Regions from separate parts of the Arthrobacter sp. 2RAF22 genome, predicted to be linked through region 2. Evidence: riboswitches for the same ligand, from Rfam matches in the RefSeq annotation. Region 2 holds a riboswitch; each other region holds the start of a gene.
The links. Region 2 has a riboswitch for S-adenosylmethionine ahead of AB4068_RS00725 (aminotransferase class V-fold PLP-dependent enzyme). Riboswitches for the same ligand answer to the same signal wherever they lie in the genome.

Region 1 (3,517 bases), on a different contig from region 2:
CCTTGACGCTGATCGTCTGGCCGGGGGCGACCGGCCCGTTGACGCCACCGGTCCCGTCCCGCGTGTCAAGCTGCCGGCAGGGGGTCGTGGCCGCAAATCCGCCCAACGGGTCTTGCGACGGCGAAAAGAGCGACGGGCTGACGTACAGCAGCCGGTTAGGCATGCAGTTTCCGGTTGACTGGACTATTCCGGCTGTTGCGCCGACGGTCAACGTTGCCGAGACCTGCGCGGGGCTCCACGAGGGATGCATGGCGAGGAGCATCGCGGCCGCTCCTGCGACGTGGGGCGAGGCCATTGAAGTTCCGCTGAGGACATTGGTCGCAGTATTCGAGGTCGCCCAGTCGGAGGTGATCTGGACCCCTGGTGCGTACAGGTCGACGCAGGGACCGTAGTTGGAGAACCCTGCTTGGCTGTCGTTCGGGTCGCTAGCAGCCACGGTGAGGGCTGCGGGCACTCGGCCAGGGGAGCGTGTGCACGCGTCGACGCTGCTATTTCCTGCAGCCAAGGTTACCGTGATCCCGCTGTCAATCGCGCCTTGGACGGCGGCGTCCAGGCTCTGGTCCGTACCGGTCAGGAGGCTAAGGCTAAGGTTGGCGACAGCGGGTTGACCGGCTTGGTGATGCTGAACGATCCAGTCGAGAGCGGCAATGACATCGAGTGACGATCCGCCCCCGGCGCAGTTGAGCGCTCGTACGGGCACGATCGTTGCCGCTTTGGCCATCCCAAAGGTGGCTCCTGCTGCGATTCCCGAGACGTGCGTGCCGTGGCCGTTGCAGTCTGTGGTTCCCTTGCCGTCGTCCACGCCGTTGTTGCTTCCAATGCCGACGGCGTTATATCCGACCGTCACGCGTCCGCCGAAGTCTTGGTGGGTGGCCAACACGCCGGTGTCCACCACGTAGATCGGTACCCCGGCGCCGCTCGAAGGCGGCGTGTAGCTCCCAGACAAGGGCAGGGATCTCTGGTCGGTCCGGTCAAGGTTCCAGGGTGCCGGTGCTTGAGTGTCTGAAATCCGCACCGGCATATCCCGGTCCACGGACACAACCCGGCTCGACTTCGCCAACGCAGCGGCCTTCGCTGGCGTCGCCGTGACGACCGCGGCCTTCACGGCATGCGTGAACGTCTTGTCCACCGAGACTCCCTGCGAGCGCAGCTCCGCGGTCTTCCCGTCAACGTCGGTGCCTTCGGCGTAGTGGACCACGTATCTGTCTTCGCCTGCTGCCGGAGTCGTGTCGGCGTGCGCCGGCAGCGGCACTCCCACGGTGAAACCTGATACCAGCAAGAACAGGGCTATTGGAACGACGCCGGATGGCTTTTTCACGAGCTTCAATCTTCCTGTGACGCACAGTGGCGGCGGAGACATCCGAAGGATGCAGACTGCTGCGCCCAATTCTATCTCCAGTCACACAGGCATCACCCGTCTCTTCAATTTCAGACATCCACAACCCCGGCTTCGTGAACAAAACGCGGCCAAGTGTCACAAAGCTGTCATAATCTTCGTCAGAAGGGGTCCGGTTTTCCTAGACTCTTCCCATAGGTCATGAGTGCCAGCGACAGCCCCGGCTTGCTGGCCGGCAACCCTCCTTTCGCGGCGGGGTGCCCCGGGTGAAGACCTGGCCCTTCGCTGTGTTGGCGGCGGGCAAGCGCGATGTGAGGTGTCGACGAATGACAATTGCTGCAACAGCCATACCCCTTTCCGGTACCCAGGACGGAACCCTCAAGTATGTTTCCGTAGGAGGGCTCGAACTGGAGGCCGGGGGTTTCCTCCCTGAGGTCGTCCTTGCGTACGAGACATGGGGCCGGCTCAACGCCGACGCTTCCAACGCCGTCCTCGTGGAGCATGCACTGACCGGCAGCACCCATGTGGCCCGTGGCGAGAGCGATGAAGAAGGCTGGTGGGAGCAACTCGTTGGTCCCGGCGCCACCATCGACACGGACCGCTACTTCGTGGTCTCCGTCAACATCGTGGGAGGCTGCTACGGCAGCACCGGGCCGTCGTCGAGCGCTCCTGACGGCAAGCCGTGGGGCTCCCGCTTCCCGCTCGTCACCCTGCGGGACAGCACCATAGCCGAAGCCCGGCTGGCCGACGCCTTGGGGATCCACAGCTGGCATACCGTGGTGGGAGGGTCCATGGGCGGTGCCCGCGCACTGGAATGGGCCGTCAGCTATCCGGACCGCGTCAAGCGATGTGCCGTGATTTCGATCGGGGCGTACAGCACTGCCGAACAGATTGCGTTCGCGCAGGCCCAGACTCTCGCCATCCGGCAGGACGCCGACTTCAAGGGCGGCGACTACTACGGCCAGGCAGCGCCCGAGGCGGGGCTGGCCCTTGCCCGGCGGATCGCCCACATCACCTACCGTTCGGCGGATGAACTGGACTTCCGCTTCGGCAGGAACGCCCAAGGCGGCGAGGCGCCCCTGCAGGCTGCGGCCTTAGGGGACCGGGGCCGCTACCAGGTGGAGAGCTACCTCGACCACCAGGGACGAAAGCTGGTCCAGCGCTTCGACGCCAACAGCTACATCGCCATCACTGAGGCGCTCATGAGCCACGACATCACTCGCGGCCGGGGCTCATTGGAGGACGCGCTGTCCGTGGCCACGGCGAAGTTCTTCGTTGCCTCGGTGGACTCGGACCGGCTCTATTTCCCGGAACAATCGCACGAGCTGGCCAAGGCCTTGCCCGGAGAAGTCCCCGTTCATGTGATCGAGGCGCCCATCGGGCACGACGGTTTCCTCACCGAGATCGGCCAGCTCGGCCCCCAGCTGCGGGAGGCGTTCTTCGGCTGAATCAGCCGTTCATGATCTCCTGGCGGAGCTTCATGTAGTCCTCCATGGCAATTTTCCCGTCGCTGTACTCCTGGTCGAGTTCGGCCAGTTTCCGTGCCCGGTAGCCTTGCGGCGCGCTGTCCGGCTGGGGCGCGCTGTTCGCTTGCGGAGTAGACGACGGCGGAGCGGCCTGAGGTCCGGGCATTCCCACCGGGGGTTGCGGCTCAGCCGGGAAGATGACCGGGGGTTGCTCCGGGTATCCGACGGGGTAGTGCTGTGGAGGATAGGGCTGCCCGGGGTAATCCTGCGGAGGATAGGGCTGCCCGGGGTAATCCTGCGGAGGGAAGTCCCGTAGCCTGCGCTGGCGCGATCGGTTGTACATGCGGATCCCCATGGGAATCAGCCAAGAGCAGACGATGATCCAGAAGATCACATTGTTCACGGTGGAGGGCCTCCCTAGTCTTTCACCAGCTTAGCCCCGCTCCCTGTGACCCACACGGCTCCCGTTCAGCTCCGGGGCAGGATGGTGTCGGCAGGACCGAAGACGGGTCCCGGCGTCGGGCGTTTCGGCAGGATGCCGTCGCCGGAGGAGCGGTGCCGGATCCGGCGGATGACCCACGGGACAAAATACTCCCGGGCCCATACGAGGTCGCCCGAGCGGGCCTCGCGCCAGCTGCGCTGGGGGAGCGGCTTGGGGAACAGCGGCTCGAGGTTGTGGGGCACATTGAGTGAATCGAGGACCATCGCCGCGATG
Region 2 (3,517 bases):
CCCAGAGCACCGACGTGTCCAGCTGGTTCCAGATCAAGCCGATCACACCCTGGGGCCGAAGGATCCGGGCGATCTCGGTGCTGGCGGCGAGGGGATCGCACCAGTGCCATGCCTGGGCAACGCTGACGACGTCGAATGCTGAGTCCGCGAGTCCAGTTGCCTCGGCCGTGCCCTCCAGGGCGATCACTTGTGGATACGTTTTGCGCAGTTGCGTGAGCATGTCCGTGGAGGGGTCCACTGCGGACACCGCCAGCCCGCGCTCGACGAGGAGCGCTGTGAACTTTCCGGTGCCCGCGCCGATGTCTGCCGCGTCCCGCGCGCCTTCCGGCAGCAGCCAGTCAGCTGAATCCGCGGGGTATCCGGGCCGGACACGGTCATAGTGCTCTCCGCCGTCCTGGAAACTCTGACCGAGTTCAAGGCGCCGTTCCTCATAGAGCTTGGGGCCGGCTGACGTGCCTTTGGGTCGCGGGGCCACGCGGAAACTCCTTCGTAGGACAGGAAAAAATACCCTACGAATCTACCGCAATCAGTCGGTGCTGCACGGAGCTGCGCCCGCGGTCCCGGGAGTGTTGGGAGCCCATTCCGGGTAGCTGCGGTGATCGTTCGCGGGCACCCAACGGCCGGCGTCCACCACGTAGTCCCAACCGAGGCCATTGCTCTTGAGCGCCTGGATGCCCGCGATGAGCCGAGTGGCGTCTTCCAAACGCGATCCTACGCCGAAACTGGCCCGGAGGGATCCGGAGGGAAGACCGAGGCGCTTGAGCAGCGGGTGGGCGCAAAAGCGCCCGTCGCGCAGGCCAATGCCGTGCTCGGCCGCAAGATAGGCCGCCACAAGTCCGGCGTCGTAGCCCTGGAGCGAGAAGTTCACGACGCCGATGGTGTCCTCGGGATCGGTGTCGCTGAAGATCTGGTGCACGGTCACGCCGTCGATTTCCTTGAGGCCTTCGACCAGGTGCGAGCGGATGGCGGCCTCGTGGGCGTGCCATTCGTCGTGGTCGAGGCTGGCGATGACTTGTGTGGCCCGGGCGAGGGTGGCCGCACCGAGAACGTTCGGCGAGCCGCCTTCGTGCCTGGCCGGTCCCGTGGCCCAGCTGACGGAATCGAGGCGTGCCTCCCGGACGGCGCCGCCTCCTGCCAGGTGCGGCGTGCCGGCGTCGAGCCAGTCGGGACGGCCCACCAGGACCCCCGCGCCGAACGGGGCATAAAGCTTGTGCCCCGAGAAAACCAAGTAGTCGACATCCGCGGCGGCGATGTTGATGCGGCGATGCGGGGCAAGTTGCGCCGCGTCCACCACAATCCGCGCCCCGAATTCGTGGGCCAAGGCAGCTAGTTCCTTGATGGGCAGGATTTCGCCGGTCACATTCGACGCGCCGGTGACAGCCAGGAGGCTGACGCCACCATGGGAGAGGGCTGTGCGGACATTGGCTACGGTCTCCGACAAGGTTTCCGCGGCAACAATGCTTCGGTGGGGGACGCCTTGCCACGGCAGCAGGTTTGCGTGGTGCTCGATGTCCAGGTAAAGGACTTCGTCGGTGTGCTTGCCGTCTGTGACCGGCAGGCAGCCGGCCAGGAGATTGAGGGAATCGGTGGTGTTGCGCGTGAAAATGACGGAATCGTCCGGCCGTCCGCCAACAAAGTCACGGACGATGTTGCGGGCGTTTTCGTAGACGGAGGTGCTGATTTGGGAGGCGTAGCCTGCGCCGCGGTGCACACTCGCGTAGTACGGCAGGATCTCGTTGAGGTACGCGGAAACAACCGTCAGGGCAGGTGCGGATGCGCCGTAGTCAAGGTTGGCGTAGCGGATGTGGCCGCCCTGGATCAGGGGTGCCTGCAACTCCGCGCCGGTGACCGCGGCCAGCGGGCGGGATGCCCGAGGCAGCTGCTGTGCGGTTTCGTGGTGCTGCGAAAGAGCCGTAGAAGTAATTGTGGCTGTGCTCATGGGACCTCACTCAAGAGGGACCCCTGCGTGCAGGGGGTCCGCGCTTGCCGCATCCGTTCCGGACCGGCCGGGTCGTCACCCGGGGCACCCCGCCGCGATGGAGGGTTGCCGGCCAGCAAACCGGGGTTTCGCGCTGGCACTCGTGACCTGTAAAGAGAGTAGGACACCGGCGAGGCGGGTTCCAATGTGACCGCGATTGTTAAGCGGATTGTTACACCGCCCGAAAAATGTGCCTTCAGCCGAAGAAAAAGCAGCGGACGCCCCTAAAAGGGGGCGTCCGCCGTCGTTTATTCAGTGAACAGGAGGGGCTACAGAAGGTCGTCGAGTTCGGGGTTGAGCCTCTTGAGGACCTCGGAATGGAGGATCGAGTTAGTGGCGACGGCGTTTCCGCCGAAGGGGCCGTCCGCGCCATCCAGGGATGTGAAGCGTCCGCCGGCCTCGGTGACGATCGGCACCAAGGCGGCCATGTCGTAGACCTGGAGTTCCGGTTCGGCGGCGATGTCCACGGCGCCCTCGGCAACGAGACAGTAGGACCAGAAATCGCCGTACGCACGGCTGCGCCAGACATCGTTCTCGAGGCCCAGGAAGTTGTCCAGCTTCCCGTGCTGCTTCCACTCGGAAAGCTCGGAGTAGGAAAGCGAGGCGTCTTCGAGCCGGGACACGTTGGAAACTTTCAACCGGGTGGCGGCGGCCAGCGACCGGCCCATGTAGGCGCCGGAGCCCTTGGCCGCCCACCAACGCTTGCCGAGCGCCGGAGCGCTCACGAGCCCCACTACTACTTCGCCCTCGTCCACGAGGGCGATGAGCGTAGCCCAGACGGGTACGCCGCGCACGAAGTTCTTGGTCCCATCGATGGGATCGATGATCCAACGCCTGGAGCCGTGGCCCGTGCTGCCGAATTCTTCGCCGAGGACGGCGTCGCGGGGCCGGGAGCGGGAGAGCTGCCCACGGATTGCTTCCTCGGCGGCTTTGTCGGCATCGGTGACTGGGCTCAGGTCGGGTTTGGTCTCCACCTGGAGGTCCAGCGCCTTGAACCGCTCCATTGTCAGGGAATCGACGGAATCGGCCAGCACATGGGCCAGCCGTAGGTCGTCGTTGTAGCTCGAATCGGGTTGGGTCATGGTTCCAAACTACCGTCTATTCGCCGGTGAGCCGGGGAGGTAGGACGGCATGCGCTGAGTTAGTTGACCGTACCCAGTTCCTTGGCCTCTTGGGCTTCCATGCGCGGGTCCGCACCAAGGAGCCTGCGGAGCGATGCAAGGCGGGCGGGGCCGGCCTCGCCCGCGTGGCCTTCGGCGACCCAGGAATCCAGCCCGCATCGAACGGCGGAGGCATCGTGCTTGCAACCACGCTCGCACCTTTCCGTCCCCGGCTCCAGGTCCGGGAAGGCGTGCAGGATGCGGTCCGGGTTCACGTGGGCGAGGCCGAAAGAACGGATGCCGGGCGTATCGATGATCCAGCTTCCGCCAGGGGCGTCGCTGAGCTTCAGTGCGAGGGCAGAGGACGAGGTGTGGCGTCCGCGCCCCGTCACGGCGTTGACCCCGCCTGTGGCGCGCTCGGCCCCGGTGAGGGCGTTCA
Region 3 (3,517 bases), on a different contig from region 2:
GTGTATTTGCTCGCCATGCTGGCCTTCGGCTGGTGGGGCAAGTCGCGCACCAAGAACAACAGCGACTTCCTCGTGGCAGGACGCCGCCTCGGTCCGATGCTCTACACCGGCACCATGGCCGCAGTCGTCCTCGGCGGCGCATCGACGGTTGGCGGCGTCGGCCTCGGCTACAAGTTCGGCGTCTCCGGCATGTGGCTGGTTGTCGCGATCGGTTCGGGCGTGCTCCTCCTGAGCCTGCTTTTCGCCGGCACCATCCAGCGGCTGAAGATCTACACGGTCTCCCAGATGCTGAGCCTGCGTTACGGACAGCGCGCCACACAGACTTCCGGCATCGTCATGCTCGCCTACACCCTGATGCTGTGCGCCACGTCCACGGGCGCCTACGCCACCATCTTCGTTGTACTCTTCGGCTGGGAGCGCTGGCTCGCCATCGCCGTCGGCGGCGCAATCGTCCTGGTCTACTCAACGATCGGCGGCATGTGGTCCATCACCCTCGCCGACCAGGTGCAGTTCATCATCAAGACCGTGGGCATCTTCTTCCTCATGCTCCCGTTCGTCCTGAACGCCGCAGGCGGCTTCGATGGCATCCGTGCCCGCGTTGACGCCAGCTTCTTCCAGTTGGACGGCATCGGGGCACAAACCATCATCACGTACTTCGTGGTCTACACCCTGGGCCTGCTGATCGGCCAGGACATCTGGCAGCGCGTCTTCACCGCCAAGACTCCCAAGGTGGCCCGTTGGGGCGGTGCCACCGCGGGTATCTACTGCGTCCTGTACGGCGTCGCCGGCGCATTGATCGGCCTTGCCGCCCGCGTGGCACTGCCCAACATCGACGTGAAGGCCCTCGGCAAGGACGTCGTCTACGCCGAGGTTGCAACGCACATCCTGCCGATCGGCATCGGCGGCCTCGTGATGGCCGCTGCGGTCGCGGCCATGATGTCCACGGCTTCCGGAGCCCTCATCGCCGCGGCCACCGTTGCCCGCGCCGACGTGGTCCCGTTCGTGGCCAGCTGGTTCGGCAAGACCATCAACACCGACGACACCGAGAACCCCGAGCACGACGTCAAGGCCAACCGCTACTGGGTCCTCGGACTGGGCATCGTGGCCGTGTTGATATCCATGGCGGCGCAAGACGTCGTGGTCGCCCTGACCATCGCCTACGACATCCTGGTGGGCGGCCTGCTGGTTGCCATCCTGGGTGGCCTGGTCTGGAAGCGGGGCACCGGTATTGCCGCGGCCTGGTCCATGGCCGTGGGGTCCGTACTCACACTGGCCCTGCTGATCGCCTATGCCACGGGAATCATTCCCAGCGAAGACGGCGTCTACGCCAACGATCCCATCTACTGGGGCCTCGGAGCCTCGTTGCTGGTGTACGTCGTGGTCTCGCTGCTGACGCCTCCCACGGAGCCCCAGGTCCGCGAAGCATGGGACCGTCGCGTCGCCGGAGGAGTCACCGAGGAACTCCCGCTGGAGGCCCACCCGGTGGCCAGCCACTAAGTTTCACAGAGTCAAGTACGACGGCGGCGCCGCACCTTTTTCCGGGGTGCGGCGCCGCCGTCGCATGTACAGTAGGAAGAGCTTCAAGAGATGTGGCGCCAAGCTCCGACTTGCCACACGCCAACCCCATGTTCACGGGTGGTTCGGATGAAGAAGCGGCCCGGCTCGGACCAGAGACAACCGAACGGGCAAGAGCAACTCCACAGGAGAAGGCCATGCCTTTCGAAAACGGCGCCACCGCCATAGCCGACCGCACCACCCAGCCCAGCACCCTCTTGTCGCCCCGTCCCCGCCGGGTGGACGAATTCGTCCGGGTGATTCCCGGCGTCGACCTCTCCCAAGGCTCCGTCACGTTCGTCGTGGACGGAAACCTGGAACGCTATTGGCACCATGAGCCGCGGCTCATCACCCAAGCCCTTTCAAAAGCGGTCCAGCCCGCCCGCTGGTTCCCCGCCACACGGAAACTCACCCTGACGGTGGCGGCAACCGGGCACCGGGCAGGCGTGCAGAGGCACTTCATCCTGAGCGCGTTTTAGCGCCCAGGGTTTAGCGAGCCCGGGGCTATTCGAACTCTTCGTCCTCGCGGTGTTCCTCTGCGTCGAGCGGAACCACCCGTTCGTCGTCGTCGAGGACCTCGGATTGTTCCTCCCAGTCCTCGTCCACCTCAAGGTCTTCGCTGTAGTCGTAGGCGGGATCGGCCTCGACCGTGGGACGGTCGGGGTGACGGGCGTGGGTTTCGGTGCTGTCCATGGTGCAACCTCCGTTCGACGTGCCGCTGAGCCCATCGCACAGGCACATGAGGCAGCCGGTCACCACGCTACCCCGCCAATTCGTGGACCCTGTCCATCCATCCCAGCACTGCCCCCAGCCGCGGTCAAGGCCTCCCGGGAGCCTCCCGTTTTTGAGGCGCGCCTAAAATGTCCAGTGAGGATTGCCAGCCGAAAAACCGCGGAAATTGGCGATAGAGTGGAGCCGCAATGAGGCGATGAAGCCCGCCCCAGCAACCCAGGAGTCCCGGTGCACCCGCACGCAGATCCACAGAACCCGACAGATCCAGACAACGCGCATCCCGACAATCCCTCGGACCAAAGCAGTCCATCGCAAGATGAAGCGGCCCCCAAGACTCCCCCGTCGTCGTCGGACATCAAGCGCTGGCGTCAGTACTTGGCGGACGAGCGGGCCGAGGCCGCCGTGTACCGCCAACTGGCGCAGCGCCGCGACGGCGAGGAACGCGAAATCCTGTTGGCACTCGCAGAGGCCGAGGGCCGCCACGAGGCACACTGGCTCAAGCTCCTCGGGGAACATGCCGGCATGCCGAAGGCGGCCTCGATCCGAAGCCAAATGCTCGGCTTCCTCGCCCGGAACTTTGGATCAGTGTTCGTGTTGGCCCTCGCCCAAAGGGCTGAAGGCCGCTCGCCTTACGCGAAGGATCCAGCAGCGACCCGCGCCATGGCGGCTGACGAACAGATCCACGAGGAAGTAGTCCGCGGCCTGGCGACGCGCGGCCGCAACAGGTTGTCCGGCACTTTCCGCGCGGCCGTATTCGGCGCCAACGACGGCCTTGTCAGCAACCTCTCACTCGTGATGGGCATGGCGGCCACCGGCGTCCCCGCCACTGTGGTCCTGTTCAGCGGCATCGCAGGCCTGCTGGCAGGCGCGCTGTCCATGGGTGCCGGCGAATATGTCTCTGTCCGCTCGCAGCTCGAGCTCCTCAAGGCCACCCGCCCCACCCAGGCCACGCTGACCGCAGCCCCGGCCCTGGACATCGAGCACAACGAGCTGGTTCTCGTGTATCTGGCCCGGGGCATGTCCCGCGAAGCCGCCGAACACCGGGCCGCTGAACGCATGGGCGTCTACAGCTGCGATTGCGATCCCAGCCTCTCCCTGCACCCCGAAGTGGAAGAAACCGTCAATGAGCACGAGGCCGTGGGCTCCGCTTGGGGCGCCGCGATCTCGAGCTTCTGCTTCTTCGCTTCGGGCGCCATTGTGCCCATCCTGCCGTTCATCTTCGGCATGACCG
Region 4 (3,517 bases), on a different contig from region 2:
AACCATATTGCGGACATCGACAAAGCGCGTCATATGCGCTCCTTTCCCTCATAAGCACTGTTGCTACGAGGCTAGGGAGCGGCGATATGCATCCACAATTGCCAAAGTATGTACTTTTCATTGAAAACATGCACAAAATGATGACTGCTTATGCACACAATGATCAACGGCAGGCGCCCGTCATAAAAGCGACTATCGCAGGACGGAACTGAGCAGCAGGCTCGTCTCGCTATTGACGATCCCCTCGATCCCGCGGATCCTGCCCAACACCTGGTCAAAGTCGCTGAGGCTTTCCGTGCGCAACTCGGCCACGAGATCCCAACCGCCGTTCGTGGTGTGTAGCGCCCAAATCTCGGGAAGTCCGCGGAGTTGGCGAATGACCTTGTCCGCCGACCTTCCCTCCACGGCAATGAGCGCAATGGCCCGGATCGCAAGTGGATCCACCTCGTCGCGCACCCTCGCGGTGAAGCCAACGCTGGTCCCCGAGGAGACAAGACGCTCAAGCCGGCTATTCACGGTGGCCCGAGCAACGCCCAGCTTGCGCGCAAGGCTCGCCACGGAGGCCCTGCCGTCCTCCCGGAGAGCGGAGAGGAGCTGGCGGTCAAGGTCGGTGAGTGCTGCCATAAAGATAAACGTATCGCCCATTCCCCAAGCGGGCCTGAGTCCGTAGGGTATCGACATGAGCATCTACATCAGCCCCGACTCTGCTGCATGGTCCCTGACGGCCATGGCGACTGGTGCGTCAGCGGGATCAATCGATGATGCAAATGGCATGTCCAACTTGGTGAAAGAAATCTACGAGACAGAAGGTTTCGAAGCCCTGTCGGGTGTGGTTTTTGCCTTGGCTCATCACAACAGCCTCTCGCTGCATGCACTCGCCACGGCCACCGGGATATCCGTCCACGAACTGCTGGAAATCCGGAAGCATCAAGGTTCCACTTTTCATCACTCCCCTACGGCAGTAGCGTCGCGGTTCGACGCCATTCCACCCCGGATCCAGGCGAGCCTGGAACCGCTGCCCAATGAAACCGAGTCCTAGGACGCTGGCACCCCAGCCCTCGCCAGCCTGGCTGCCGTCCGGTTACGGAACATGACGACGGCCGGTGATGCAGGCCGCCGTCGTGGATGTTATTTTTCTTCTTGAGTAATGAGCACCAGCGTGAAGCCCTGACTTGCTGGTCGGCAACCCTCTCTCCGGCGGGGTGCCTCAGGTGACTACTCGGCGTATCGACACTTTCGAACTGCAAGCGTGACTGAGGAGCACCAATGCCTGAACCCACCGAAGAAAAACTCTCGTACCGTCTCATCACGGGCCCTGACACCAAGGAATTCTGCGAGCGGATCTCCACCGCTCTCGCGGAGGGATACGTGTTGCACGGCAGCCCGGCCGCGACCTTCAACGGCACGGACGTAATCGTGGCACAGGCCATCGTCCTGCCCGCGGCAATCGCGAGCGCGGATGCCGCCGTTGCCAATGCGGTGGATCAGCTTGATGAAGAGTTCGACGGCGAGGGCCACGCATGAGCTACGCAGGCGACCTCAGCCCGCACGACGCCTGGGCCAAGCTTGAGCAGGGCGCCATCCTGGTGGACGTCCGCACCGAAGGCGAGTGGGCACACATCGGCATCCCGGACACCAAAGCCACCGAGAACGATCCCCTGTTTATCCAGTGGAACCTGGCCGGAGGCATCCCCAACACCCGTTTCATCGAAGAGTTGACGCAGCAGGCCCCGGAGGCGGACGGCACCGAACTGGTTTTCCTCTGCCGCTCCGGACAGCGCTCCATCGCCGCCGCGATTGCCGCCACCCAGGCCGGCTACACCTCCTACAACGTCCTCGAGGGCTTTGAGGGCGAGCCGGACCGCTACGGCGAGCGAACCGTGAACGGCTGGAAAAACCGTGGACTTCCGACGAACCTGGGGAACATCTAAGTGACCTTCAACCCTGACGCCGCCAGCTGGAGCCCTGACACCCAGGCCGTCCGCGGCGGTCTTGACCGTACCAACTTCCAGGAAACGTCCGAGGCCGTCTTCCTGAACTCCGGCTTCGTCTACGAGTCCGCCGCAGCCGCCGAGCGAGCATTTACGGGCGAGGACGAACGCTTCGTCTACTCCCGTTACGGCAACCCCTCCGTAGCTACCTTCCAGGAGCGCCTCCGCCTGCTCGAAGGCACCGAAGCGTGCTTCGCGACGGCGTCGGGCATGTCCGCTGTCTTCACCGCCCTCGGTGCGTTGCTTGCTGCCGGTGACCGAGTAGTTGCCGCCCGCTCGCTCTTCGGCTCCTGTTTCGTCATCCTCAATGAGATCCTGCCGCGCTGGGGCGTCGAGACCGTCTTCGTCGACGGGCCTGACTTGGACCAGTGGCGTGCCGCTCTGTCCGAGCCGACAACGGCAGTGTTCTTCGAGTCGCCGTCGAACCCCATGCAGGAAATCGTGGACATCGCCGCGGTGAGCGAGCTGGCCCACGCGGCCGGCGCCACGGTGGTCGTCGACAACGTCTTCGCCACTCCCCTCCTGCAGCGCTGCGGCGATCTCGGAGCAGACGTGATTGTCTACTCGGGCACCAAGCACATCGACGGCCAGGGCCGGGTCCTCGGCGGAGCGATCCTGGGCACCAAGGAGTTCATCGACGGTCCCGTCAAGCAGCTCATGCGGCACACCGGTCCGTCGCTTTCCGCGTTCAACGCCTGGGTCCTGACCAAGGGCCTGGAGACGATGGCGCTGCGTGTCAACCACTCCTCGGCGTCTGCGATGCGGATCGCCGAGTGGCTCGAGGAACAGCCGGCCATCAGCTGGGTCAAGTACCCGCTGCTGAAGTCGCACCCGCAGTTCGAGCTCGCCGCAAAGCAAATGAAGGCCGGCGGAACTGTGCTCACCTTCGAGCTGCTCCCCTCCGCGGGGCGATCGGCGAAGGAGGCCGCTTTCGCGCTGCTGGACGGGCTCGCCGTCATCGACATCTCGAACAACCTCGGCGACTCCAAGTCCCTCATCACCCATCCCGCCACCACCACGCACCGTGCCATGGGTCCGGAAGGCCGCGCGGCAATTGGCCTGAGCGACGGCGTCGTGCGGCTTTCGGTGGGGCTGGAGGATGTGGACGATCTCATCGGGGACCTCGAGCCGGCCCTCAAGCAGGTCTAGCCGGGCGCTTCGCGCCAGTCCTGGCGCACCCAGGTGAGGACGGGTTGCGGCTTGGTGTCGCTCTCGTCCCTCTCTGAGCGCATCGTGATCTGGACGGCGTGCTCGACGACGGCGGCCAGCCCGGCGGCGTCGGGCGCGCTCCCGTTGCTCTCGCTCCAGCGCCCGGCAACACCACGCTGTTCGATAGCGCCGTTGCCACGGCTCAAGATGGCTGCCACGCCGGTTTGGACCAAGTCGAATTCACCCTGTTCGGCGAGCACGGGTTCCAAGTATTCCACCAACGACCAGACGACGTCGGCGGCGGGTTCCGGGCGAAAGGTTCCGAAGTCCAGCAGTTCGGTACGCAGTCCGAAGTTGCTTGCTTGCCAGGACGCCAT

Region 1: another riboswitch for S-adenosylmethionine. It lies ahead of metX (homoserine O-acetyltransferase MetX); the one in region 2 lies ahead of AB4068_RS00725 (aminotransferase class V-fold PLP-dependent enzyme).
Region 3: another riboswitch for S-adenosylmethionine. It lies ahead of AB4068_RS10475 (hypothetical protein); the one in region 2 lies ahead of AB4068_RS00725 (aminotransferase class V-fold PLP-dependent enzyme).
Region 4: another riboswitch for S-adenosylmethionine. It lies ahead of AB4068_RS06495 (DUF1737 domain-containing protein); the one in region 2 lies ahead of AB4068_RS00725 (aminotransferase class V-fold PLP-dependent enzyme).

Annotation. Positions count from the first base shown of each region.
Region 1 is NZ_JBFRGL010000014.1:16,984-20,500, reverse strand. Features, by position in the region: gene AB4068_RS11770 (S8 family peptidase) at 1-1,318, opposite strand, end outside; SAM riboswitch class IV at 1,534-1,649, shown strand; gene metX (homoserine O-acetyltransferase MetX) at 1,663-2,784, shown strand; gene AB4068_RS11760 (hypothetical protein) at 2,786-3,205, opposite strand; gene AB4068_RS11755 (SGNH/GDSL hydrolase family protein) at 3,271-3,517, opposite strand, start outside.
Region 2 is NZ_JBFRGL010000001.1:151,785-155,301, reverse strand. Features, by position in the region: gene AB4068_RS00730 (class I SAM-dependent methyltransferase) at 1-475, opposite strand, end outside; gene AB4068_RS00725 (aminotransferase class V-fold PLP-dependent enzyme) at 527-1,939, opposite strand; SAM riboswitch class IV at 1,975-2,087, opposite strand; gene hisN (histidinol-phosphatase) at 2,248-3,060, opposite strand; gene rsgA (ribosome small subunit-dependent GTPase A) at 3,120-3,517, opposite strand, start outside.
Region 3 is NZ_JBFRGL010000011.1:62,319-65,835, forward strand. Features, by position in the region: gene AB4068_RS10470 (sodium:solute symporter) at 1-1,497, shown strand, start outside; SAM riboswitch class IV at 1,579-1,698, shown strand; gene AB4068_RS10475 (hypothetical protein) at 1,713-2,033, shown strand; gene AB4068_RS10480 (hypothetical protein) at 2,059-2,247, opposite strand; gene AB4068_RS10485 (VIT1/CCC1 transporter family protein) at 2,515-3,517, shown strand, end outside.
Region 4 is NZ_JBFRGL010000005.1:67,147-70,663, forward strand. Features, by position in the region: gene AB4068_RS06480 (ornithine cyclodeaminase) at 1-33, opposite strand, end outside; gene AB4068_RS06485 (Lrp/AsnC family transcriptional regulator) at 193-624, opposite strand; gene AB4068_RS06490 (hypothetical protein) at 680-1,039, shown strand; SAM riboswitch class IV at 1,144-1,256, shown strand; gene AB4068_RS06495 (DUF1737 domain-containing protein) at 1,267-1,524, shown strand; gene AB4068_RS06500 (rhodanese-like domain-containing protein) at 1,521-1,931, shown strand; gene AB4068_RS06505 (O-succinylhomoserine sulfhydrylase) at 1,932-3,140, shown strand; gene AB4068_RS06510 (glutamate--cysteine ligase 2) at 3,137-3,517, opposite strand, start outside.